Piscinibacter sp. HJYY11: one gene and its partner. The protein of the gene in region 2 binds, or shares a complex with, the protein of the main gene of each other region. Links are inferred from orthologs where the notes say so. Each region holds a gene or a part of one and is shown on either strand. Other genes may lie near its edges.

Region 1 (16,448 bases), 1.5 Mb from region 2 along the record:
AAGCCGCAGCGCCGCGCGTAGTCGCGCAGGCCGAGCACGATCTGCGCGCGGTAGAAGGCCATGGTCGAGAGACCTTTCGGGTCGACCGGCGGCAGCGCCTCGCCGGCCCGGTTGAGGAAGTGCCCGTTGTCGAAGCGCAGCACGCGCACGTCTTCCACGAAACGCTGCGCCTCGTAGACCACGCCGCGCTCCGGCTCCACCGCGAAGGAGGCGCCGTCGAACACCACCTGGTCCTGCCCGCCGACCTGGTTGACGTAGAGGATGGGCAGGCCGTGGCGCTGGCTCGCGTCGCCGAACACCTGGTGCCGCTGCTCGCGCTTGCCGATGTTGGAGGGGCTCGCGTTGATGCTCACCACGAGATCGGGCGCCGCATCGCGCATGCGCTGGAAGGGGTTGACGGTGTAGTCGAGGCCTTCGTCGTTCCAGCCGTCCTCGCAGATCATCACGCCGACCTGCGTGTGGCCGATGCGCAGCACGCGCGCCACGTCGGGGCCGGGCTCGAAGTGACGGTGCTCGTCGAAGATGTTGTAGGTGGGCAGCAGCTGCTTGGCGTATTGCAGCACCACCTCGCCGGCGTGGATGACGAGCAGCATGTTGTGCAGCCGCTTGCCGGGGCCGGCGCGCGGCACTGGCGCGCCCAGCACCCAGTGCAGGTTGCGCAGCTGGCGCGAGGCGCTCTTCATGCTCTCGATGCCGGCGGCCACACGGTCCATGAAGTGCAGCTCGTCGAGCAGGTCACCGGGGTAGTAGCCGGTGAGCGAGAGTTCGGAGAACACGATCAGCTCGGCGCCCTCGAGCGCGGCCTGCTGGGCGGCCGCGATCATCTTCTGCGCGTTGCCTTCGATGTCACCGACGAAGTAGTTGAGCTGGGCGACGGTGATGTTGAGCATCAGGCCCTCTCTTTCATGGGTTGTCCTTCACGTTGAACACCTGGCGCAGATACGCCAGGAAGGTGTGGTCCTCGCACAGGGTCTTGCCCGGCGAGTCGGACAGTTTCGCCACCGGCTGGCCGTTGCAGTGGGTCAGCTTCATCACGATGTTGAGCGGGGTGAGGCCCACGTCGTTGCTGAGCGAGGTGCCGATGCCGAAGCCGGTCTGCGTGCGGTCGGCGAAATGGCGGTAGAGCTGGAAGGCGGTGGGCAAGTCCAGCCCGTCGCTGAAGACGAGGCGCTTGGTGCGCGCGTCGATGCGCAGCTTCGCGTAGTGCGCCAGCGCCTTTTCGCCCCACACCACAGGGTCGCCCGAGTCGTGGCGCAAACCGTCGAAGAGCTTGGCGAAGTAGAGGTCGAAGTCCGCGAGGAAGGCGTCCATGCCGACCACGTCGGTGAGCGCCACGCCGAGGTCGCCACGGTATTCCTGCACCCAGTCTTCGAGCGCGGCCTTTTGGAAGTCGCGCAGGCGCACGCCGAAGGCCTGGTAGGCCTGCAGGTACTCGTGCGCCATGGTCCCGATGGGCACGAGGCCGAGCGTGCGGGCGAGGTGCACGTTGGAGCTGCCCTTGAAGAACTGGGGCACGTTTTCCTTCAAGGTCGAGACGACTTCTTCCTGCCAGGCCCCGCTGAAACGCCGCCGCACGCCGAAGTCGAAGAACTCGAAGGGGTGGGCCCGCGCGGGCTCGGCCTCGAAGGCGCGCAGCTGCGCGAGTTTGGCCTGCAAGCGGCGACGGCCCTCCGCGAGCGCCGGTTCCTGCTCGAAGCGGCGGAAGTAGAGCTCGTTGACGATGGCGAGCACGTAGATCTCGAAGCCCATCACGTGCACCTGCGGCCCCCGGGCCACGATCTCCAGCACCGGCCCGTTGGCACGCGCCTCGATGAAACGGCGCTGGAAGCGGAAGATGCGCAGGAAGTCGACGAAGTCGCTCTTGATGAAGCGCAGGCCGCCCAGGTAGGCGAGCTCCTCCTCGCGGAACGACAGGCTGCACAGGTGGTCGAGCTGCGCGTTCACCTCGGGCAGCAGCTCGGCCAGCGGGTACGCCGGGGTGTTGCGGCACACGAAGCGGTACTCGGCCTGGGCCTGCGGATGACCATGCAGCAAGGTTTGCCACATCGTGAACTTGTAGAGGTCGGTCTCGAGCAGGTGCTGGATGACGGGGGTCATGTTGAAACCTTCTTCAGCGTGAGGTCGCAAGCAGCTCGGGCAGCAGGTCGGCGGTGGTGGCCAGCTGGACGCCACGCCCGCTCATGTCGGCGAGGAAGGCCTCGTGCTGCGCCTGGAAGCCGCCCACCGGGCTCATGCAATCGGTGAGGAGCACGATGCGTTCCGGCCTTCCCCCGGGCAGGTGGTCGACGATGTCTTCGGTCGTCGCCTTCACGCAGTGGCTGCTGGCCTCGCCGGCGATGACGAGCAGGTCGGCGGTGTCGAGGGCGGCGAGCAGCGTGCGGTTGAGCAGCGTCTCGGGGTCGTCGGCATCGGGCACTTCCGCCTGCAGCGCGCTGTAGTGCTCGGTGAAGGTGTTGCCGCCCTTCATCACCTTGCGCACCACCTTGAGCTGCTGGGTCTCCCAGACGTTGTAGGCGTTGCGCACGTCGGGGTGCACGTTGTGGCCCCAGCTGCCCACCTCGCAGTGCACCGGCCACACCATCAGCGTGTAGCGGCCGCGGGCGTCGAGCGCGTCGAGGTAGGCCAGCGCGCGGGGCAGCATGGCCGGGTCGCGCGGCACGAACTCGCCGGCGCGCACCTGCTCGGCCTTGATGGCGGTGAACGGCGCCACCGCGCTGCCATCGCCCTTCTGCCAGAAGGTGGGGTGCGCGATGTGCAGGCGGTTGTGCGAGTCGAGCGTGATGGCGACGTCGCTCCACACCGCGCTCGTCTGGCGGATGAACGCCGCGAGGCGCTGCATGTCGGCGTGCGCGCCGGCCACCGGCAGGGTGGGCGCCACGCGGTGGCCGGTCAGGGCGTCGGCAGGGCGGTAGGACTCGGGCAGGTCGCAGAAGTCGTTCTGCGGATCGATGACGAGGAGCTGGACTCGGCGGCTCATGGTGTTTCTCCTTTGACGTGAGTTCAGCATATCGCAATAAGTTGGTCTGTGCAACTTGTTGCGTTCGTTTCATGCGTTTCCATGGGCGGACCCTCCTTCGGCCGCCTGCCAGCAATGTCATGGACGAGGCCGTATATTCCTGCCCCACCCCGAATCCACCCCGGAGAAAGCCCATGAGCACACGCGGCAGCATGATCCAGATGACCATGAGCGACGGCGCCACCATCGGCGTGTACCACGTGGAGCCCAAGGGCCAGCGCCGCGGCGGGCTGGTGCTGATCCAGGAGATCTTCGGCGTCACCGAGCACATCAAGGAACAGGCCGACCGCTTTGCCGACCAGGGCTTCGAGGTGCTCGCCCCCGCCATCTACGACCGCGAGGCGCCGGGCTTCCAGGCGAGCTATTCCGATGAAGACCGCGCCAAGGCCATCAAGGTGGCACGCGAGCTGCACCCGTTCAGGCTGAGCGTGGACGACACGCAGACCTGCATCGATGCGCTCGGTCAGCGCGGCAAGGTCTTCATCACCGGCTACTGCTACGGCGGCTCGGTGACCTGGGCCGCAGCCTGCCGCTGCACCGGCCTCGCCGCCGCCTCGGGCTACTACGGCAGCCTGGTGCCGCAGTTCGCCAACGAACAACCCAAGTGCCCGACCATCCTGCATTTCGGCAAGCACGATGCGAGCATTCCGCTCGACAGCGTGCAGAAGGTGATCGACGCACACGCCGAGGTGCCGGTCTACCTCTACGACGCCGGCCACGGCTTCCAGTCCGACCGCCGCAAGGACTATGAGCCGGAAAGCGCCCGCCTTGCCTTCGAGCGCACGCTGGCCCTCTTCCAGTCGGTGACCTGAGGACGATGACGATGGCTTTCGCTGACAACCTGAAGAACCTGCCCCCCGTCACCCACCTCGCCGGGCTGCAACTGCTCGATGACAGCGGCACGGTCAGCGCCACGCTCGAAAACAAGCCCGGCTCCGCCGGCTCGGTCGCCGTGTACCACGCACTGGCGCAGCGCTTCGGCGCGATCACCGTCGAAGCGGCGCACGAGGGCCTGTCGCTCTATGCCGAGCACACCGCCGACGCGCGGGCCCACCCCGGCAAGCACCCCAACATCGACCGATTGCTGCAGCTGGTCGAGCGCGGCGGGCGCCTTTCGGTCAAGCTGCTGCCAGCGGCCTGACCTAACACAGCTTCGATCAACCCGCTGGACGGCGCCCAACGCCAAGCTCTGATACCTTCCGCTCCCCAAGAGGATCGAGGAGACGCGCATGAGCGACTTGCAAGACCGCCTGCGTGCACTGCCCCACGGTGTGCTGATGGGCATTCGCCGCGGCATCGAAAAAGAAAGCCTGCGCGCCGGCCCAGACGCGTCGCTCGCGCTCACGCCGCACCCCGCAGCCCTTGGCTCGGCCCTCACCCACCCGCACATCACCACCGACTTCAGCGAGTCGCAGCTCGAGCTCGTGACCGGCGCACACGCCAGCATCGAGGCCTGCCTGGGCGAGCTCACGCAGATCCACCAGGCCGTCTACCGCGTGATGCAGGCCGCGGGTGACGAGCTGATGTGGGTGTCGAGCATGCCTTGCGAGCTGCCGGCCGACGAGACCATCCCGATCGGGCGCTATGGCAACTCCAACGTGGGCCGCGCCAAGAGCGTCTACCGCATGGGCCTGGGCCACCGCTACGGCCGGCGCATGCAGACCATCTCCGGCATCCACTACAACTGGTCGCTGCCGGGCGTGTCGGACGAGGGTTACTTCTCGCTGATCCGCAACTTCCGCCGGCACTCGTTCCTGCTGCTCTACCTCTTCGGTGCCTCGCCGGCGGTCGGTGCCAGCTTCGTCGAAGGCCGAGCGCACGAGCTGCAGCCGCTCGCCGAACGCACGCTCTACATGCCGCACGGCACTTCGCTGCGCATGGGCCGGCTGGGCTACCAGAGCGATGCGCAGGCCAGCCTCAAGGTCAGCTACAACAGCCTCGCGAGCTACGGCGCCTCGTTGCAGGAGGCGCTCACCCGCCCCTACCCCGCCTACGCCGCCATCGGCGTGCAGAACCCCGGCGGCGAGTACAACCAGCTCGCCACCAGCCTGCTGCAGATCGAGAACGAGTTCTACGGGACCATCCGCCCCAAGCGCGTGATCTTCCCCGGCGAGCGCCCACTGCACGCGCTGCGCGAGCGCGGTGTCGAATACGTCGAAGTGCGGCTGATGGACCTCAACCCCTTCGTGCCCATCGGCATCACCGCCGAGACGGTGCGCTTCCTCGACATCTTCCTGCTGCACTGCCTGCTGAGCGCGAGCCCGCCCGACACGCCCGACGAGATCGCGGCGCTCGGCCGCAACCAGCACCGCACCGCCGCGCGCGGCCGCGAGCCCGGCCTCAAGCTGGAGCGTGGCACCCAGGAGGTGACGCTGGTCGACTGGGGCCTGCAGATCGTCGACGAATGCAGGCCCATCGCCGCCGCGCTCGACGCCGCCCACGGTGGCGAGCTGCACCAGGCCGCGCTCATCGCCGCGCGCGAGCTGCTGGCCGATGCCAGCCTCACGCCCTCGGCGCGGGTGCTCAACGCGATGGCCCAGGACTTCCAGCACAGCTTCTCCGCCTTCACGCTGGCGCAGAGCCGCCAGACGCAGGCCGCCCTGCTCGCCCTGCCCCACACGGCGGAGCAGGACGCGCATCACGCGCAACTGGCCCAGGCTTCCGTGGAAGACCAGAAGAAGGTCGAGGCCGGCGACAGCCTGCCCTTCGAGGTCTACCGCCAGCAGTACCTCTCGCCGCAGCGGCTGGGCCTCTGAATGCCGCCCGGCGTCAGTCCTCGGGCGGCAGCACGCTGAGCTTCGGCTGGACCTGCGACTGCAGCAGGCGCTGCGCAAGCGAGGCCGCCTCGGCCTCACGCCGGTGGCGTCGTGCACGCCGCAGCGAGATCGCGTCGGCACACGCCTTGAGCGTGCGGATCTCCACCGCCGACCAGCGGCGCTTGGCGCCCCGCTCGGCACAGGCCAGCAGCGCGGTCGTGTTGCCGTTGGCACCGATGGTGGCGTAGAGCACCGAGCGCAGGTCGAGCGGCGCGAGGAAGCTCTCGCGCAGGCCGCCGAGGCGCTCGTCGGCCAGTGCGTCGTCGCTCGCGAACACGCCCTGCCGCGTGAGCTCTTCCACGTAGGGCCAGATGTCGGGGTGGCTCGCCAGCTCCGAGCCGAGCAGCACCCGCCCGGCCGGCCCGTCGTAGCCGATCTGGTGGCGCAGGAAGGGGCCGCTCTCGCGCGCCTCCAGCAGCCACACGCTCACCTGCGAACACCCGAGTTCGGCCTGGATGTGGCGGCACACCATCTCGGCGCTCTGCTCCAGGGTGTAAGCCTGGGTGTCGAGGCCGAGGGTCAGCTGGTCGAGCAGGGCTTGGAATCTTTTCATGGCCAAGGCAGCAGGTCGCGGCCTTAGGGTAGCCGGTGCGTGCAACAGATCAAGCCGGCATCCCCCTGAAAAGTCGTGCTTAGTCCGCACTCTTCGAGCCTTGACCGCACGTGCAGCCCGGTCCAATGGGAGGCATGTGGAAGCCCGCCCTCTTCGCCTGCGCCCTGGCCGCGTCGATCCCCGCCCGTGCCGACGGGGGCCTGACCGACCTCGAGCAGCGCTGGCTGCGCCTGGCCTCGCCGGTCATCGCCTACGCGCGCCAGCAGCGCCTCCCGCTCGACATCGTGGTGCAGCCGCAGCCCACACCGGGCCAAGCGCCGCTCGCCATGGCCTACGTCGACGAGCGCTGCAAGCTCGTGCTCTCGATGCGCGGCAACCCCGAGGCCGGGAGCACGCTCGCCGCCATTCCCGAGCCCTTGCTGACACCGGTGGTCGAGGCCATGGCCGCGCATGAACTCGGGCACTGCTGGCGCTACGTGCGCGGCGCGTGGCACACCGTGCCGGCCGGCTTCAGCGCCGGCCGCGAGGCCGAAGATGCCGCCTCGCGTGAATCCTCCGTGCGCGACGCCTGGCAGGCCATGCAGCAGACCCGCCGCGAAGAGGCCTATGCCGACCTCGTCGGCCTCGCCTGGACGCTGCGCAAGCACCCGCAGCACTACGCCGCGGTGCACGCCTGGCTCGTGGCCTTCCGCGACGACGGCGCGCCCCCGGGCAACCACCACGACACGCTGGCCTGGGTGCGCCTGGTGGCGAACCCGCTCGCCTTTGCGCCCGCCGCCACGCCGTTCGAGGCCGCCTGGCCGCCCTGGCAGGCCGGGCTGGCACAGGGCGGCGCAGCGCACACGCACCTGCACAAGTAGGCAATCGCCGACAGCCCCTCGCGCCGCCGTCCGGGTGACGCGCCATGCCCGCATGGGGACGATGCGACGGAAGCGGCCCGCCGGGCCGCACAGGAGCCTTCCATGGACAAGCAGTCGCACCCCCAGACGCTGGGCGTCTTTGCCCCCGTCGGCCACGTGATCGTCTCGTTCCCGACCCAGCAGGACATGGGCGCCGCCGCCGACGCGCTCCGCGAGGCCGGTTTCGCCGACGAGAACATCTCCCGCTACACCTCCGACCAGATGCGCGAGCAGGTCGACATCGACCTCGCCAAGGCCAGCCCGCTCGCCAACCTGGGCCAGGAGATCAACCTCGCCCGCGCCCACGGCGAGCTGGCCGACGAGGGCTACAGCTTCCTCGTCGTCAAGGCCAAGGAAGAAGCGCAATGGACGCAGGTGGCCGAGATCGCCCGCCGCTTCCACGCCGAGCGGGCACAGCGCTATGGCAACTTCATCATCGAGGAGCTGATCGAGCCGAGCGGCGAGGAGCAGCAGACCTTCGAGTCGCCCGCGCGCGGCCTCGATGCGCAGACCGTGTCGGGCAAAGAGGAAGACCGCCGGCGCTGAGCCCCTCTTGAGGCCCCTTTGGAGGGCCGACCCCTGACGCCATTCGACGCCGCCTGACGGCCTCCGATCCGCGCGGTGTGCGGAGCTGCACCGGCAAGGAACTTGCTAATTCCTTGCCGCGCAGTTCCCCATCGCCGTCTTCTGATTGGAGCCCTCATGCAAACAGGTCACCTCAAACCGACGTTGAACGCTTGGCATCTGTGGGGGCTGGCCGTTGGGCTGGTGATCTCGGGCGAGTACTTCGGCTGGAGCTACGGCTGGGCCAGCGCCGGCACGCTTGGCTTCATGATCACGGCCCTCGTCGTCGCGGCGATGTACACCACCTTCATCTTCAGCTTCACCGAGCTGACGACGGCGATCCCCAATGCCGGTGGGCCCTTCGCCTACGCGTCGCGTGCCTTCGGGCCGGTCGGGGGCTTCATCGCCGGCTTCGCCACCCTGATCGAATTCGTGTTCGCACCGCCGGCCATCGCAATGGCCATCGGCTCCTACCTGGGCGTGCAATTTCCCGGGGTCGACCAGAAGCTCATGGCCACCGGCGCCTATGTGATCTTCATGGCGCTCAACATCGTCGGCGTCAGGACGGCCGCGACCTTCGAGCTGATCATCACCGCGCTCGCCATCTTCGAGTTGCTGGTGTTCATGGGGGGGGTGGCGCCCGCGTTTTCGGTGGCCAACTTCGTGGCCCACGGCTGGGCGGGGCAAGACACCTTCAGCGTCGTGGCCATCTCGGGCATGTTTGCGGCCATCCCGTTTGCGATCTGGTTCTTCCTGGCGATCGAAGGCGTGGCCATGGCCGCCGAAGAAGCCAAGGACCCGAAGCGCACCATTCCAGTGGCCTACATCGCCGGCATCATCACCCTGGTGGTGCTGGCCATCGGCGTGATGGTGTTCGCGGGCGGCGTGGGCGATTGGCGCAAGCTGTCCAACATCAACGACCCCTTGCCGCAGGCCATGAAGACCGTGGTGGGCGAGAACAGCAACTGGCTGCACATGCTGGTGTGGATCGGCCTCTTCGGGCTGGTGGCCTCGTTCCACGGGATCATCCTCGGCTACTCGCGGCAGATCTTCGCGCTCGGACGCGCCGGTTACCTGCCGAGCTATTTCGCAGCCATCCACCCGCGCTTCGGCACGCCGCACCGCGCGGTGCTGGCCGGCGGCGTGATCGGCATCGCCGCGATCTTCAGCGACCAGCTCTTCTCCTTCGGCGGGCAGACCTTGACGGCCAACATCGTCACGATGTCGGTGTTCGGTGCGATCGTGATGTACATCATGTCGATGCTCAGCCTCTTCGCGCTGCGCAAGAAGGAGCCCGATCTGGCGCGGCCCTTCCCGGCCATCGGCTACCCGGTGTTCCCGGCCATTGCGCTCTCGCTGGCGGTGCTGTGCCTGGCCGCGATGGTCTACTACAACACCCTGCTGGCGGGCGTGTTTGCCGGGACCATGCTCCTCGCGTATGTTGTGTTCATGCTGGGGGGCCACAAGCGCCGCGAAGCGGCCGCCCCGGTCATGCCGAACGCGGGCTGAGCCCGCGTCGCGGCCCAGCCGCCGCGCATCCGACGCCACCCACACATGCCCTACCAGCACCGCATCGGCACCCAGACCTGGCAGTTCGCCGACCTGAAGGCGGTGATGGCCAAGGCCACGCCGCTGCGCTCGGGTGACCAGCTCGCCGGCGTGGCGGCCACCAGCTACGCCGAACGCATGGGCGCGCGCATGTGCCTGGCCGAGCTGCCGCTGCAGCGCTTTCTCGATGAGGCGCTCGTGCCCTACGAGAGCGACGAGGTCACGCGCCTCATCATCGACACGCACGACAAGGCGGCCTTCGCCGAGATCGCACACCTCACCGTCGGGGGCTTCCGCGACTGGCTGCTGTCGGACGCGGCCGACAGCGCGGCACTCGCCCGTGTGCACACCGGGATCACGCCCGAGATGGCCGCGGCGGTCAGCAAGCTGATGCGCCATCAGGATTTGATCCTCGTCGCGCGCAAGTGCCGTGTCGTCACCCGCTTTCGCAACACCATCGGCCTGCCCGGCCACCTGGCGGTGCGCCTGCAGCCCAACCACCCGACCGATGACCCCCGCGGCATCGCGGTGTCCACGCTCGACGGCCTGCTCTATGGCGCGGGCGACGCGGTGATCGGCATCAACCCGGCGAGCGACAACGTGCCGGCGATCGTCTCGCTGCTGCAGCGGCTCGACGAACTGATCACGCGCTTTCAGATCCCCACCCAGTCCTGCGTGCTGACGCACGTGACCAACACCGTGCAGGCGATCGAGCACGGCGCGCCCGTGGACCTGGTGTTCCAGTCTATTGCCGGCACGCAGCAGGCCAATGCCTCGTTCGGCATCGACCTGGCGCTCCTGAAGGAAGCCCGCGAGGCTGCGCTGTCGCTCAAGCGCGCCACGGTCGGCGACCCGGCGAGCGCCAACGTCATGTACTTCGAGACGGGCCAGGGCTCGGCGCTCAGCGCCAACGCGCACCACGGTGTGGACCAGCAGACCTGCGAGGCCCGCGCCTATGCGGTGGCGCGCGCGTATTCGCCGCTGCTCGTCAACACCGTCGTCGGCTTCATCGGGCCGGAGTACCTCTACGACGGCAAGCAGATCATCCGCGCCGGCCTGGAAGACCACTTCTGCGGCAAGCTGCTCGGCCTGCCGATCGGCTGCGACGTCTGCTACACCAACCATGCCGAAGCCGATGGCGACGACATGGATGCGCTGATGACCCTGCTCGCCAATGCGGGCCTGAGCTTCCTGATGGGCGTGCCGGGCGCCGACGACGTGATGCTCAACTACCAGAGCACCTCCTTCCACGACGCCCTCTACCTGCGCGAGCTGCTGGGCCTGAAGCGTGCGCCGGAGTTCGAGACTTGGCTGCAGCGCATGGGCATCACCGATGCGGCCGGGCATGTGCTGCCGGTGCCGGCGAAACATCCGCTGATCGAGGCGGCAGCATGAGCCATGACGGCGCGGTGACGCCAGACCCGTGGCAGGCCCTGAAGGCCCACACCCCGGCGCGCGTGGCCCTCGGCCGCACGGGGGTGAGCGTGCCCACGCAGGAGCTGCTGCGCTTCGGCGCGGCGCATGCGATGGCGCGCGATGCGGTGCACCTGCCGCTCAATGCGGCCGGCTTGTGCAAGCGACTTCAAACCGATGGCTGGCCGACACTGCGCGTGCACAGCGCGGCCCCCGACCGTGCCACCTACCTGCTGCGCCCCGACCTCGGCCGCCGCCTGGACGACGCCTCGCAGCACACCTTGCAACAGCAGACCGACGCGACCGGCTGCGACCTGCTGCTGGTGGCGGGTGACGGCCTCTCGTCGCTCGCCCTCGAGCGGCACGCGCTGCCACTGCTCACCGAAGTGCGCCGACGAGCCCCTGCCGGTTGGCGCCTGGGGCCCGTGGTCGTCGCCGAGCAGGCGCGTGTCGCGCTCGGCGACCCGATCGGTGAAGCCCTTTGCACCCAGCTTGTGGCGGTGCTGATCGGCGAACGCCCTGGCCTCAGCTCGCCCGACAGCCTGGGCGTCTACCTCACCTGGGCGCCGCGCACCGGCCGGCACGACGCCGAACGCAACTGCATCTCCAACATCCGGCCCGAGGGCCTGCCGTATGCGCAGGCGGCGCACACGCTGTGGTGGCTGGCGCAGGAAGCGCGCCGCCGACAGCTCACCGGCGTGCAGCTGAAAGACGAGAGCGGCGCACCGGCGCTGAGCGCCGAGCCCACGGCACCGCGCCTGTAGGCGAGGTCCGACCACGAACCGCGCCTCTCTCTCGCAGCCGACTCGAGACGATCGGCGTAGCCTTGTCTCACGGTGAAGCATGTGCATCACATGCTTCGTATGGCAACCACCGACTGAAGGAGTTCATATGAACCGAGACCAAGTGAAGGGCGCCATGAAGGACGCCGCCGGCAAGGTGCAACGCAAGACCGGCGAAGTGATCGGCAGCCCCAAGCACGAAGAGCGTGGCGCGGCCAAGCAGGTCGAAGGCAAGGCGCAGAAGAGCGTGGGCAACGCGCGTGAAGCGCTGAAGGGCTCGCGGCATCGTGTCTGATGTCTCGACAGCACCATGACAAAGGCCCCTCGCGGGGCCTTTGCTTTTTTGAGCCGCTGCGCTCGACGCTCTAGACGTCGATGTTGGCGGCCCGCAGCGCGTTCTGCTCGATGAAGTCGCGCCGCGGCTCGACCTCGTCGCCCATCAGCATGGTGAACACACGGTCGGCCTCGATCGCGTCGTCGATCTGCACCCTGAGCAGGCGGCGCACGTTCGGGTCCATGGTCGTTTCCCAGAGCTGCTCGGGGTTCATTTCGCCCAGGCCCTTGTAGCGCTGGCGGCCGACGGCCGACTCGGCCTGCTGGATCAGCCAGGCCATGGCCTGGCGGAAGTCGCTGACCTTGGCTTCCTTCTGCTTCTCGCCTTCGCCACGCTTGACGACGGCTTCGGCGCTCACCAGGCCCTTGAAGGTGCGGCCGGCGGTGCTCAGCGCTTCGTAGTCGGCACCGTGCACGAAGTCGGCGGTGATCACGCTGCTCTTCACGTTGCCGTGGTGCATGCGGCTGATGCGCAGGATGTGCTTGTCCATGCGGGTGTCGAACTCGGCGGTGACCTCGGCATTGTGCAGCGCGGCCTTCAAGGCCGCCGCCGACTGTTCAGCGCTTTCCAGCGTGTCGAGGTTGATCTCCAGCCCGTTCGCCATGGCGCGCAGGGCCTCCACGTCCATCCACTTGGCCAGGCGGTCGACCACGTTGTTGGCGAGCACGTATTGGCGCGCCAGCGTGTCGAGCGTCTCGCCGGCCAGCACCGCGCCGCCCATGCCGGTCTCGAGCTTGGCGTCTTTGAGCGCCACCTTGAGCAGGTAGGCATCGAGCTCGTGGCCGTCCTTCAGGTACTGCTCTTCCTTGCCGAGCTTGACCTTGTAGAGCGGCGGCTGCGCGATGTAGACATGGCCACGTTCGACGATCTCGGGCATCTGCCGATAGAAGAAGGTGAGCAGCAGCGTGCGGATGTGCGCACCGTCCACGTCCGCGTCGGTCATGATGATGATGCGGTGGTAGCGCAGCTTGTCAGGGTTGAACTCTTCCTTGCCGATGCTGGTGCCGAGCGCGGTGATCAGCGTGAGGATTTCATTGCTGGTGAGCAGGCGCTCGAAGCGGGCACGCTCCACGTTGAGGATCTTGCCGCGCAGGGGCAGGATCGCCTGGAACTTGCGGTCGCGGCCCTGCTTGGCGGAGCCCCCGGCGGAGTCACCCTCGACGATGTAGATCTCGCACAGCGCCGGGTCTTTTTCCTGGCAGTCGGCGAGCTTGCCGGGCAGGCCCATGCCGTCGAGCACGCCCTTGCGGCGCGTCATCTCGCGCGCCTTGCGGGCGGCCTCGCGGGCCTTGGCGGCTTCGACGATCTTGCCGCAGATGATCTTGGCGTCGTTGGGGTTCTCGAGCAGGTAGTCGGTCAGCGCCTTGCTCACCACGTCTTCCACCGGGCCGCGCACTTCGCTCGACACCAGCTTGTCCTTGGTCTGGCTGGAGAACTTGGGCTCGGGCACCTTCACGCTGAGCACGCAGCACAGGCCTTCGCGCATGTCGTCGCCGGTCACCTCGACCTTGGCTTTCTTGGCGAGCTCGTTGTCTTCGATGTACTTGTTGATGACACGCGTCATCGCGGCGCGCATGCCGGTGAGGTGGGTGCCACCGTCACGCTGGGGGATGTTGTTGGTGAAGCACAGCACCGACTCGCTGTAGCCGTCGTTCCACTGCATCGCCACCTCGGTGGTGATGGTGGTGCCCTGTTCGCTGTTCTTCTCGCCCGTGGCGTGGAAGACGGTCGGGTTCAGCACCTTCTTGCCGGTGTTGATGAAGTCGACGAAGCCCTTCACACCGCCGGCGAAGGCGAAGTTGTCTTCCTTGTTGTTCCGCTCGTCGACGAGGCGGATCTTCACGCCGTTGTTGAGGAACGAAAGCTCGCGCAGGCGCTTGGCGAGGATGTCGTAGTGGAAGTCGTTGTTCTGCTGGAAGATCTCGTCGTCGGGCAGGAAGTGGACCTCGGTACCGCGCTTCTCGGTCTCGCCGGTGATGCGCATCGGGCTCACCTCGAAGCCATCGCGCATCTCGATCAGGCGGTCTTGCGGCACGCCTTTCTTGAACTCGATGTAGTGCTGCTTGCCGTCGCGGCGCACGGTCAGGCGCAGCCACTTCGAGAGCGCGTTCACGCACGACACGCCCACGCCGTGCAGGCCGCCCGAAACCTTGTAGCTGTTCTGGTTGAACTTGCCGCCGGCGTGCAGCTCGGTCAGGGCGATCTCGGCCGCCGAACGCTTGGGCTCGTGTTTGTCGTCCATCTTCACGCCCGTGGGGATGCCGCGGCCGTTGTCGATGACGGAGATGGAGTTGTCGCTGTGGATGGTGACGACGATGTCGTCGCAATGGCCGGCGAGGGCTTCGTCAATCGAGTTGTCGACCACCTCGAACACCAGGTGGTGCAGGCCGGTGCCGTCGGAGGTGTCGCCGATGTACATGCCGGGGCGTTTGCGCACCGCTTCCAGGCCCTCGAGGATCTGGATACTGCCCTCGCCATAACCGGCGCTGATCTCGGCGGCGGTCTTCTTGGCGGGTTCTTCGGGGAGGTTTTGGACGTCGGTCATGGCCGCTTGGAACTCTCTCAACGGGGTAGGCACCCCTCTTTAGAAACGGTGAAGCGGGCCGAAGCCCGCTTGGCATGTCACGGTCGGCACGAGGGCCGCGCAGGGGTCAGATCCTCATCGGCATCACCACGTACTTGAAGCCGGCCTGCTCGGGCACGGTGATCAAGACGCTGGAGTTGGTGTCCTGGAGCTCGAGCTTGACCATGTCGACGCTCATGTTGGCCAGCACGTCCATCAGGTAGGTCACGTTGAAGCCGATCTCGATGGTGTCGCCGCCGTAGTCGACCTCGAGTTCTTCCTTGGCCTCTTCCTGTTCGGCGTTGCTCGAGGCGATGCGCAGGCTGCCGGGCTCGAGGTTGACGCGCACACCCTTGAACTTCTCGCTCGTCAGGATGGCGGCACGTTGCAGGCTCGCCAGCAGCGGCGCGCGGCCGAGCGTGAGGCTGTTCTTGTGGTTCTTCGGGATCACGCGGTTGTAGTCGGGGAACTTGCCCTCGACCAGCTTGGTGACGAACTCCATGCCCGAGAAGCTGAACTTCGCCTGGTTGCCGGCAAAGCGCATCTCGATCGCGGTGTCTTCGTCCTTCAGGAGGCGCTGCAGCTCGAGCACCGTCTTGCGCGGGAGGATCACTTCCTGCTTCGGGATCTCGACATCGAGCGTGGCCTGCGCGAGCGCGAGGCGGTGGCCATCGGTGGCGACCAAGGTCAGGCTCTTGCCTTCGGCGACGAAGAGGATGCCGTTCAGGTAGTAGCGGATGTCGTGCACCGCCATCGCGAAGTGCACCTGGTTGATCAAGGTCTTCAGCGTCTTCTGCGGCACGCTGAACATCGGCCCGAAGTCGGCGGCTTCCTGCACCAGCGGGAAGTCGTCGGCCGGCAGGGTCTGCAGCGTGAAGCGGCTCTTGCCGCCTTGCAGCGTGAGCTTGTTCTGGTTGGCCGACAGGCTCACCGTCTGGTCGGCCGGCAGCGAACGCAGGATGTCGATCAGCTTGCGGGCCCCAACGGTGGTGCTGAAGTTGCCCGCGTCGCCGTCGAACTCGGCCGTGGTGCGCACCTGGATCTCGAGGTCGGAAGTCGTGAACTCGATCTGGCCGCCGGTCTTCTTGATCAGCACGTTGGCCAGGATGGGCAAGGTGTGACGACGCTCGACGATGCCCGAGACGGCCTGCAAGGCGCTCAAGACTTTTTCTTGTGCTGTCTTCAAGACAATCATGTCAACCTCTTAAATTGGTCGTCGTAGTAGAGCACGACATTTTCTGTGGAGAACGCCATTTTCTCCTGTTCCATCAAGCGTTTATCTTCAAGCGAACCCTGTGTGCGACGACCTCGCAAAACCCGGGACGAACCGACAACAACTTTGGGGAAGGGCGCGGGGCTGTGGACATCCTGGAACTTGTTCTGAAGTTGTCCCCAGGCTTGTGATTTGACACGGCGCCGGCGCGTGTGCTGAAGCTTCTTCCTTGTCTCGTCCTCAGCCCTTGAGCGTCTGTTCCAGCACGTGCAGCTGCTGGTTGAGCTCGGTGTTCTTCTGGCGTTCGGCGGCGATCTTGCGCACCGCGTGAAGCACCGTCGTGTGGTCGCGGCCGCCGAAGAGTTCGCCGATCTCGGGCAGGCTCTTCTGCGTCATCTCCTTGGCGATGTACATGGCGATCTGGCGCGGCCGCGCGATGCTGGCCGGGCGCTTCTTGCTGTACATGTCGGCGACCTTGATCTTGTAGAAATCCGCCACCGTCTTCTGGATGTTCTCGACGCCGATCTGGCGGTTCTGGATCGACAACAGGTCCTTCAGCGCCTCGCGGGCGAGCTGGATGTTGATGTCCTTCTGCGAGAAACGTGAATAGGCCAGGATCTTGCGCAGCGCGCCTTCGAGTTCGCGCACGTTGGCGCGCACGTTCTTGGCGACGAAGAAGGCCACGTCCTCCGGCATCGAGGTGCCTTCGCTGTCGGCCTTGCGCATCAGGATGGCCACGCGCATCTC
Region 2 (9,597 bases):
ATCTCTTCGCACCCAGGCTCTTCGAGGCGTGGCGAGCCGAAGGCATCGGCGAATCACTCGTGCGCACCGTGCCGGATCGAAGCACCGGTCTCTACGCGATCCGAACCGATGCGCACGGCGAGCGCCACTTCAGCTACTGGCGAGAGCGCAGCGCCGCGCGGGCTTACTTCGAGGGCGAGCCTTCGCCGCTCGAACAGCAGGCAGGCGAGATCGACGTGCTCTACCTGAGCGGCATCAGCCTCGCGATCATGGGCCCGGAGCTGCCTCCCCGACTTCGCGCGCTGCTGCACGGCCTGCGCTCGCGTGGTGCCCGTATCGTGTTCGACAACAACTACCGGCCGCGCCTGTGGGCCAGCCGAGGCGCTGCGCAGTCGGTGTTTGCGCAGCTCTACGAGATGGCCGACATCGCGCTCGTCACCCTCGAAGACGAGATGGCGCTGCAGGGGCTTGCGTCCGACGAACTCGCCTTGCAACGCACGCTTGACCTGCCTTGCGCCGAGGTGGTGGTCAAGCGTGGCGCACGGCCCACGCTCGTGCGACAGTTGGGCCACACCCCGATCGAGGTGCCGGTGCAGACCGTGTCACGCGTCGTCGACACCACTGCGGCCGGCGACTCGTTCGCGGCGGGCTACCTAGCGAAGCGGGTGATGGGTGAGTCGGCCGTCGCGGCGGCCGAGTGGGGCAATCGGCTGGCCGCCACCGTTATCCAGCATCCTGGCGCCATCGTGCCGCCGGAGGCGATGGCGTGGGCCACACGCCCCGCAGACCCAAGTCCCAATCGCGGCCTGCCTTGAGGCGGACAGTCGATGCACACAACCCCTTCCAGTCGCCTGCAAGGCAAGACGGCCTTCGTCACCGCCGCCGGCCAGGGCATCGGTCGCGCCACCGCCGAAGCCTTCGTGCGTGAAGGTGCGCGCGTGATCGCGGCCGACATCAACGCTGAGCTGCTGGAATCGCTTGCGCGCGACACCGGCTGCGAGATCCGCCGCCTCGACGTGACCGACGCCGCCGCCGTGCGCGACACCGTGGGCGCGCTCGGGCCGCTGCAGGTGCTCTTCAACGGCGCCGGCTACGTGCATGCCGGGACCTTGCTCGAATGCGAAGACGCCGACTGGAACTTCTCCTTCGAGCTCAATGTGCGATCGATGTACCGCGTCATCCGCGCCGCGCTGCCCGCGATGCTCGAGCAGGGTGGCGGCTCCATCGTCAACATGGCCTCGATTGCCGGCCTGAAGGGCGTGCCCAACCGCTTCGCTTACAGCACCACCAAGGCGGCGGTGGTGGGGCTCACCAAGTCGATCGCGGCCGACTTCGTGGGCCGTGGCATCCGCTGCAACGCCATCTGCCCGGGCACGGTGCAGTCGCCTTCGCTGCGCGAGCGCATCAGCGCCCAGGCCCGCGCCAGCGGGCAGAGCGTCGAGCAGGTCGAGGCCGCCTTCGTGGCGCGCCAGCCTGTCGGCCGCATCGGCCGCCCGGAAGAGATCGCTGCGTTGGCGGTCTACCTCGCGAGCGACGAGTCGAGCTTCACCACGGGCACCGCGCTGGTGATCGATGGCGGCTGGTCCAACTGATTTCGTTGAACGCAAACGTCCGTGCCGATCAGCGCCGCTCCAGCGTGCCGAGCCAGTCGCAACGCAGGCGGCCGCGCCGGTGCAGCGAGCGGCGCAGCGCCACGTACAGCGTGGGCGCCAGGAAGAGGACCGCGCAGCCCAGCGCCATGCCCGGCCACCAGAGGATCAGCGCTGCCGGCTCCCCCATCCAGCCGAGCAGCCAGGCGGTGAGCACGCCGTCCCAGGCGTGGTATTCGAGCGGGTTCTCCGGCTTGTGGGCGACTTGCCAGAGCTTGATGTCCTGGAGCTGCTGCAAGGTCATGGCGCTCTCCCGTCGAGGAAGGGCCCTTCAGCGTAGAGGCAAGCGCAGCGGCTGAAAACCCCTATGTCGCAAACCCCTGAGCTTCGCTCAGGCAAGCAGGGCGAGCTGCTCCGACAGCGGCTTCTCGCCGAACAGCCATTGCCCCGGCAGGAGGCGCATGCCCTGCTCGCTGGGCCACACCAGCGCCGGCACGCCGTGCATGCCGACCGACTTCATCACCTTCTTGGCGCGCACCACCCGCTTGGCGGTGGTGGCGGCGAGCGTGGGCTGGGCGAGGCGCTGCTCCCAGGTCTCGGGGTCGTCGCCGAGCGACGCAGCCAGGGCCTGCGCGATGACGCTGCGGTCGCTGATGTCTCGGCCGGCCACGAAGCGCTCGCGCTGCAATGCGTGCAAGGCATCGAGCTCGCGCCGCACGTCCCACAGCGAGACGGCGGTGAGCGCTTCCGTCGCGGCGGTACTGTCGAAGGGCAGCTCCGGGTTGGCGAGCACCTTGCGCTTGTAGAGATCGCTGAAGCGTTGCCCGCTCATCGCGGCGATGCGCGCGTCGGCCTGCTCGATGTGGCGGGCCATCTCGGGGTCGAGCGTCTTGCCGGGTGCGGCGAAAAGCCCGCTGGGCACGGGCTCGACGATGCACCCCCCCAGATCTGCCAGCCCGTGGATGGCGGGCATGGCGCCGTAGCACCATCCGCACAACGGGTCGTAGAGGTAGATCAGGTGGTCAATGGCCATCCGGCGAGTATGCGACAGCCTCCAGCGCCCGACGCCCGGGCGCCGATGGCCGGCAGCCTGGTGGCGCCGGGCGGCAGCCCACAGCGGCTGCAGTGGCGCGGCCGCGACGCTTGGCCCTTCAGTACGCGGCGGTGAACCGGCGCTGCACGTGCCGGGGCGTCTCGACCTCGTCGACGATGGCCACGGCCAGGTCGGCCACCGAGATGCCGGCGGGGGCGCCGCTGGCGTCGAACAGCACCTCGTCACCGCCGATGCGGAAGGCCCCGCGCCGCTCGCCGGGGGCGAGCATCACCGCCGGCGAGACGAAGGTCCAGTCGAGCGAGCTTTCCTGGCGCACCAGGTTGAGCGCCTCGCGGGCGGCAAGGGCCCCCTGCTTCCACTCGGCGGGGAACTCTGGGGTGTCGACCAGCTGGACGCCGGGCGCGACGTAGAGGCTGCCGGCGCCACCCACCAGCAGCACGCGCTTGACGCCGCTGCGTTTCACGCCGTCGAGGATGGCGCGGGTGCCTTGCAGGAAGACGTCGTGGATCTTCGGCTCCTGCCAGCCGGGGTTGTAGGCGCTGACCACCGCGTCGTTGCCTTCCACTGCCTGCGCGACCTCGGCGCTCTGCAGCGCGTCGGCCTTCACCACGGTGAGGCCCGGCCGGGCGGTCAGCTTGCCGGGGTTGCGGGCGAGGGCGGTGACGTGGTGGCCGCGGCGCAGCAGCTCTTCCAGCAAGGCGGTGCCGACGAAGCCGGTGGCGCCGATGAGGGCGATCTTCATGGGTGTTTCTCCATCACGTTGCGAATGGGTGTGACGATATGGGCTTCACAATCAGCCGGGAAGTCGTTCAAATCCAAGAACTTCTTTAAGCTGGGCTTCACAATGGACGATCTCCGGCGCATGGCCGTCTTTGCCGCGGTGGTGCAGCACGGCTCCATGAGCGCCGCCGCGCGGGCGTTGCGCATGAGCACCTCGGCGGTGAGCCAGCAGCTGCGCCTGCTGGAGCAGGGCAGCGGCGTGACGCTGCTGCACCGCTCCACCCGCAAGCTCTCGCTCACCGACACCGGCGCCCGTTTTGCCGAGCACTGCCAGGCGATGGTGAGTGCCGCGTCGCAGGCCAAAGCCCAGCTGGCGCTCGCGCACGATGCGCCGAGCGGCGAGCTGCGCATGTCGGCCCCGGTCGGCTTCGCTCGCCACATCGGCCCGGCGCTCGCCCCGCTGCTCGCCGACCACCCGGCGCTCACGCTGCGGCTGCTGGTCGACGACACGATGATCAACCTCGTCGATGCGCGCATCGACCTCGCCTTGCGCGCCGGCCGCCTGCCCGACTCGACCTGGGTCGCACGCAGGCTGTGCGACTTCGACTGGGTGCTGTGTGCCTCGCCCGACTACCTGCGCCGCCACGGCGAGCCGACGACACCGTCTGAGCTGGCGCGGCACCAGTGGCTGGTCGGCTCGCGCGACGGCTCGGCCCTGCAGATCGAGCTGGCAGGCCCCGAAGGCGCGAAGGAGACGCTGCGCGTCGAGGCCCGCATCGCGAGCAACAACCAGCTGAGCCTTGAGCAGATGTGCGCGGCGGGCCTGGGCGTGGGCATGCTGACCCACCCCGACGTGCACGCCTTGTTGAGCACCGGCGCGCTGCAGCGCGTGCTGCCGGCCTGGCGTTTGGCGCCGATCCCGGTGTGGGCCGTCACGCCCCAGCGCGACAACCAGCCGGCGAAGGTGCGCCATGCCATCGAGGCGCTGCGGGCGCACTTCGAGGCCACGCCCGGCACACGCCGGTGAGCCGCTCAGGTGGGCGTCACTGCGGCACGGTGCCGGGAATGAGGATGCGCCGGTCGACGTTGCGGATGTCGGTGTGGCCGCAGAAGGCCATGCTCACGTCGAGCTCCTTGTAGATGAGCTCAAGGCACTTGGCCACGCCTGCCTCGCCGAGCGCGCCCAGGCCGTAGAGGAACGAGCGGCCGATCAGCGTGCCGCGGGCACCGAGCGCCACGGCCTTGAGCACGTCCTGCCCGGAGCGGATGCCGCCGTCCATCCACACCTCGATCTTCGAGCCCACCTCGCGGGCGATCTCGGGCAATGCGGCGATGGAGGACGGCGCGCCGTCGAGCTGCCGCCCGCCGTGGTTGGAGACGATCAGTGCGTCAGCACCGCTGCTCGCGGCGTAGCGTGCGTCTTCCACGTCCATGATGCCCTTGAGGATGAGCCGGCCGCCCCAGCGCTTCTTGATCCACTCGACGTCGTTCCAGTCGAGCTTGGGGTCGAACTGCTCGCGCGTCCAGGTGCTGAGCGAAGTGACGTCGCTCACGCCCTTGGCGTGGCCGATGAGGTTGCCGAAGCTGTGGCGCCGGGTCGTCGCCATGCCCCAGCACCAGCGCGGCTTGGTCATCAGGTTGAGGATGTTGGCGATCGTCGGCTTGGGCGGCGCGGTCAAGCCGTTCTTGATGTCCTTGTGGCGCTGGCCGAGCACCTGCAGGTCGAGCGTCAACATCAGCGCCGATACGCCGGCGGCCTTGGCGCGGTCCATCAGGCGCTCCATGAAGTCGCGGTCGCGCATCCAGTAGAGCTGGAACCAGAAAGGCGACTTGGTGTGCGCGCGGATGTCCTCGATCGAGCAGATGCTCATCGTCGACAGCGTGAAGGGGACGCCGAACTTTTCAGCCGCCTTGGCCGCGAGGATCTCGCCATCGGCGTGCTGCATGCCGGTGAGGCCGGTGGGGGCGATGGCGACCGGCATGATCGCCGGCGTGCCCGCCATCGTGGTGCGCAGCGTGCGGCCTTCCATGTTGACCGCGACACGTTGCCGCAAGAGGATCTTCTGGAAGTCGGCCTCGTTGGCGCGGTAGGTGCCTTCGGTCCACGAGCCGGAGTCGGCGTAGTCGTAGAACATGCGCGGCACGCGCCGCTTGGCGAGGACGCGCAGGTCCTCGATGCAGGTGATGGGGGTCATGCCCCGGAGCTTATCCCCTGCGACGACGCGGCACGAAGTTCAACTGCGTACTCGTTTTCACCGGCGTCGCGCTCACCTGCACCGGCACGGCCGTCTGTTCCTGCAGCTGGTCGGGGTGCCAGATCGTGAGGCTGGCCCCGCCATCGGGCACGCCGTCGATGGTGACGACACCGTTGGCGTCGGTCTTGCCGAACCAGGGCGTGTCGGCCACGTAGACCTGGCCGCGCATCGAGCCGTGGATGTGGCAGCCCAGGCCGATGGGGCCGGCTGCATCCATCTTCAGGTCGGCGCTGGACATGCCTGATTTTTTCTTGGCCGGGCCGCTCGGGTAGGCATCGGTGCCGCCCTTGGCCTCGGCGATCGGGTCGGCGTCGAGGCGCAGCTCGAAGGTCTTGGCCGGCGCGATGGCGCCCAGCGGGCCGCTTGGTGTGGAGCGCACGTGGTGGTCGTAGGCGTCCTTGTTGACAAAGCGCAGCGTCGTGCCCACCGGCACCACGGTGAGGAAGGGGATGAAGCGCGAGCCTTCCTGCGTGATGAGCACCGGCTTCGACGACGGCGTGACCGTGCCCTTGGTGGCGGCCTGCACCAGCACCACGACGTCGGGCGCGGGCTTGCCGTCCTTGTCGGTCACAGTGAGCTGCACGGTGCCGGCGTGGACGGTGGTGGCGGCCAGGGCCAGCAGGGCCAGGAGGTGTCGTGTCATGGTGTCGTCTCCCTCAGGTGTTGCTCACGGTGTGTTGATGATGTCGCGGTGCATCGGCGCGAGTTTCGCGAGAAGCTTGTTCTGCGTCGAGAAGGCGATGCCCTGCGCGTTCATGCTGTCTTGCAGCACCTCGACCAGCGCGTTGAAGTCGCGCTTGGTGATGTCCATTCCGGCGTGGGCCTTCTTCATGTCGGGGCCCTTGAGCTTGCAGGGACCTCCGGAGACCTCGCAGAACTGTGCCACGAGCTGCGCCTTCACGTGCTTGTGGTCCACGTCCTTGAAGAAGGGATTCATGCGCTTGTCGGCGAGCAGTCGCGTCATGAAGTCGTCCATCAGCGTCGTGAGGCCGGGCTGGCCGCCGAGCTGCTGGTAGAGCGAGTCGTCGGCCTGCGCGTGCGCAGCACCGGTGAGCGCGACCAGAAAGGCGAGGGTGCGGAGCAGGTGTTTCATCTGGAGGCTCCCGTGGATCAGAACGCGACCTGCGCCGACACGTAGGCGCCGGTCTGCCGCTTGTTGACGACACCCGGCACGATCTTGCCGGCATCGACGTAGGCGAGCGTGAGCGAGAAATGCTTGCTCGGCGCCCACGCGATGAACACATCGGCCCAGTCGTCTTCGTCGAGCGCACCGGCGCCGAGCGCCGTGTTGTCGCGGAAGTTGTCGGGCTTGGCGCGGTACTCGGCGCCGATGGCGAGGTCTCGCCGCAAGAGCCACGCAAGCGACACCTCGGGTTGAACGCGGTAGCTGGTGTGGCCGGTGGCACCGAAGCCGAGCAGGCCGTTCTGGTTGGCCTTGGTCGCGCGCAGCGTGCCGTTGACGAGGATGCCCGGCGCAAGGAAGAGCTTGGTGGCGCTGACGTAGACGTCGGTGCCGCTGTCCTTTACGCCGAAGGCGGTGAGCGTGGGCTGCAGCGCGCCGGCATCCGACTTCTTGTGCTGTACGCCGATGGCCACCTGCGGCAGCCAGGTGTCGCTGTCGAGCACCGCATCGCCGAACACGCGCAGCTTCACGCCGACGATGTCCTGCTTGAGCTTGAGGCCCGGCAGACCGAGCGTGGTGCCCACCGGGCCGGTGTCGAAGGATTGTTTCGCGAACGAGACTTCGATCCGGTCGTCATACGCGACGGCGGCGCCGTAGGCGTTGACCGCGAAGTCCTGCGTCTTCACGCGGGTGGCGAAAGCCGAGCCGCCGAATTCGCCGGCGGTGCCGTAGCCACCGGTCACCGCCCAGGGCGTGAGGCCGCCGCCGGCCGCGCCCTCGATGTTGCTGACGCCGCCGGTCAGCAGCAGCTTGCCGCCGAAGGCGAAGGCCGAAGAGCTGGCGCAGGCGAGGGCCAGCGTGGCCAGTGCGAAACGATGGTGTCTGGGCATCGGGTGTTTCTCCTCATCTCCATGACGCATCTACGCAGCCGATGCGTCATCGGATGCATCGAAGGACGCATCGAACAGCGGCAGCGGCGCATGGTAAGCGGGCACTGGCTCTTGTGCCACCGGGGCTTCGGTGGCGTGAGGATTGAGCAACTCCGTGAGCTTGGCCAGGTTGCCGGCGCGCACGCCGAGCAGCCGCAGTCGCCGCGTGAGGTCGGCGCGCTTCAAGCACTCGCCGGCGGCGCGGCGGATGGTCTTCGCGTCCATCGTGTGCGCGGGCAGGGTGAGGTCGCGCGTGACGATCTTGAAATCGTCGAAGCGCAGCTTGATGCCGATGGTCTTGGCGGCGTAGCCCTTGCGGCTGAGGTCGTCGGCCAGCTCGACGCAGAGGTCGGTGAAGATGGGCGTGAGCACGTGCCGGTCGCGCACCGCGTGCAGGTCGCGCTCGAAGGTGGTCTCGCGGCTCATTGAGACCGGCTCGCTGTGCGTGACCACCGGCCGGTCGTCGCGGCCATGCGTGGCGGCGTGCAGCCACGCGCCGTAGCTGCGGCCGAAACGTTCGACGAGGAAGAGGGGGTCGGCCGCGGCGATGTCACCCAGCGTGTGCAGGCCGAGCGCGGCGAGCTTCTCGCTCGACTTGGGGCCGATGCCGTTGAGCTTGCGCGCGGCCAGCGGCCAGATGCGCGCGGGGATGTCGTCGTGCGTCAGCAGCGTGAGGCCGTCGGGCTTGTCGAATTCGGAGCAGAGCTTGGAGAGCAGCTTGTTCGGCGTGATGCCCACCGAGCAGGTGAGGCCGCCGGTCGCTTCGCGCACCGCGTCTTTCAGTTGCTGGCCGATGGCGCGGCCGCCATCGTCGTGCACGCCCGGCAGGTCGGTCAGGTCGATGTAGATCTCGTCGATGCCGCGGTCTTCCACCAGCGGGGCGATGCGGCGCACCGCGGCCTTGAAGAGGCGCGAGTACTTGCGGTACTCGTCGAAGTCGACCGGCAGCAGCACGGCGTCGGGCGCGAGCTTGGCGGCCTTCATCGTGGGCATGGCGGAGAAGACGCCGAGCTTGCGCGCTTCGTAGGTGCTGGTGGTGAGCACGCCGCGCCCCGTGTAGTCGCGCAGGAGCGAGAACTCCCGCGTGCCGTCGGGCTTCAGCACCGGCTGGTGCCGGCGACCGCCGCCGATCACCACCGGCAGGCCCTTCAATTCCGGATAGCGCAGCAACTCCACGGAGGCGTAGAACGCATCCATGTCGAGGTGGGCGATCAGGCGGGGCACGGCTGTATTTTCATACAGTTATTTGCAGCCAGCCAAGCACTACCATCCTGCGATGACCTACACCGCCCGATGCCTCTGCGGCGGCATCAGCTTGCGCCTCGAAGGCGAGCTGGCGCCGATCCAGATCTGCCATTGTTCGCAGTGCCGCCAGGCCCAGGGAGGGGCCTTCGCGGCCAACATCCCGGTCGATGCATCGAAGGTGCATGTCGACAGTGGCACCGAACTCATGAGCGAATACGAGGCAACGCCCGGCAAGAAGCGCGTCTTCTGCCGTCGCTGCGGCTCGCCGATCTACAGCGCGCGAGAAAACCTGCCGGGCGTGCTGCGCATCCGCGCCGGGCTGATCACCGAGCCGCTGGCCGCACGGCCCGGTTTCCACATGCACGTGGCCAGCAAGGCCAACTGGTACGAGATCCACGACGGGCTGCCGCAGCATTCGCAGGGCCACGTTCCACCTTCCCCCTGACCATGCTCGACTTCGAAGCCCCACCCATCGAGTCGTCGCAGATGCGCCGCGCCGGCCGCGAACTGCTGTCGCTCGCGCTGATGGACACGCGCAACCACAGCCTGCGCTGGATGAGCGCCATCGAAGCCGCGCTGCCCGGCTTTACCGTCAGCGAGAACCTGCGCGAAGGACTCAACCCGCCGCTGTGGTCGCTCGGCCACCTGGCCTGGTACCAGGAGCACTGGATCTCCCGCAACGTGCAGCGCCAGCGTGGCACGC

Evidence for each region.
Region 1: the proteins of dinB (region 2) and dnaN are in contact, whole or in part, in a solved structure (PDB 1OK7), measured with the Escherichia coli proteins. The link is inferred for Piscinibacter sp. HJYY11 from one-to-one orthologs.

The regions. Positions count from the first base shown.
Region 1 is NZ_JAERQZ010000001.1:3,284,474-3,300,921, reverse strand. Bases 13,631-16,448 are described here. They hold dnaN (DNA polymerase III subunit beta), read right to left. Parts: upstream 15,684-16,448; coding sequence 14,577-15,683; downstream 13,631-14,576. Other genes in these bases: dnaA (chromosomal replication initiator protein DnaA), read right to left, coding at 15,942-16,448; gyrB (DNA topoisomerase (ATP-hydrolyzing) subunit B), read right to left, coding at 13,631-14,470. Also shown: JI745_RS15280 (NAD+ synthase), read right to left, coding at 1-890; pncB (nicotinate phosphoribosyltransferase), read right to left, coding at 904-2,097; JI745_RS15270 (isochorismatase family protein), read right to left, coding at 2,111-2,977; JI745_RS15265 (dienelactone hydrolase family protein), read left to right, coding at 3,151-3,828; JI745_RS15260 (DUF2322 family protein), read left to right, coding at 3,840-4,157; gshA (glutamate--cysteine ligase), read left to right, coding at 4,246-5,772; JI745_RS15250 (GAF domain-containing protein), read right to left, coding at 5,786-6,385; JI745_RS15245 (hypothetical protein), read left to right, coding at 6,520-7,245; JI745_RS15240 (hypothetical protein), read left to right, coding at 7,348-7,830; eat (ethanolamine permease), read left to right, coding at 7,987-9,357; JI745_RS15230 (ethanolamine ammonia-lyase subunit EutB), read left to right, coding at 9,403-10,791; ethanolamine ammonia-lyase subunit EutC, read left to right, coding at 10,788-11,573; JI745_RS15220 (CsbD family protein), read left to right, coding at 11,701-11,886; more of gyrB, read right to left, coding at 11,957-13,630. UniProt on the Escherichia coli protein: Confers DNA tethering and processivity to DNA polymerases and other proteins. Acts as a clamp, forming a ring around DNA (a reaction catalyzed by the clamp-loading complex) which diffuses in an ATP-independent manner freely and bidirectionally along dsDNA.
Region 2 is NZ_JAERQZ010000001.1:4,756,193-4,765,789, forward strand. Bases 6,758-9,597 are described here. They hold dinB (DNA polymerase IV), read right to left. Parts: upstream 8,874-9,597; coding sequence 7,641-8,873; downstream 6,758-7,640. Other genes in these bases: JI745_RS22325 (DUF3034 family protein), read right to left, coding at 6,758-7,610; JI745_RS22335 (GFA family protein), read left to right, coding at 8,926-9,339; senA (selenoneine synthase SenA), read left to right, coding at 9,342-9,597. Also shown: JI745_RS22280 (sugar kinase), read left to right, coding at 1-794; JI745_RS22285 (SDR family oxidoreductase), read left to right, coding at 807-1,571; JI745_RS22290 (hypothetical protein), read right to left, coding at 1,600-1,872; JI745_RS22295 (DsbA family protein), read right to left, coding at 1,960-2,601; JI745_RS22300 (NAD(P)-dependent oxidoreductase), read right to left, coding at 2,720-3,364; JI745_RS22305 (LysR family transcriptional regulator), read left to right, coding at 3,467-4,369; JI745_RS22310 (alpha-hydroxy acid oxidase), read right to left, coding at 4,386-5,537; JI745_RS22315 (plastocyanin), read right to left, coding at 5,548-6,240; JI745_RS22320 (group 1 truncated hemoglobin), read right to left, coding at 6,265-6,690; more of JI745_RS22325, read right to left, coding at 6,708-6,757. UniProt on the Escherichia coli protein: Poorly processive, error-prone DNA polymerase involved in translesion repair and untargeted mutagenesis. Copies undamaged DNA at stalled replication forks, which arise in vivo from mismatched or misaligned primer ends.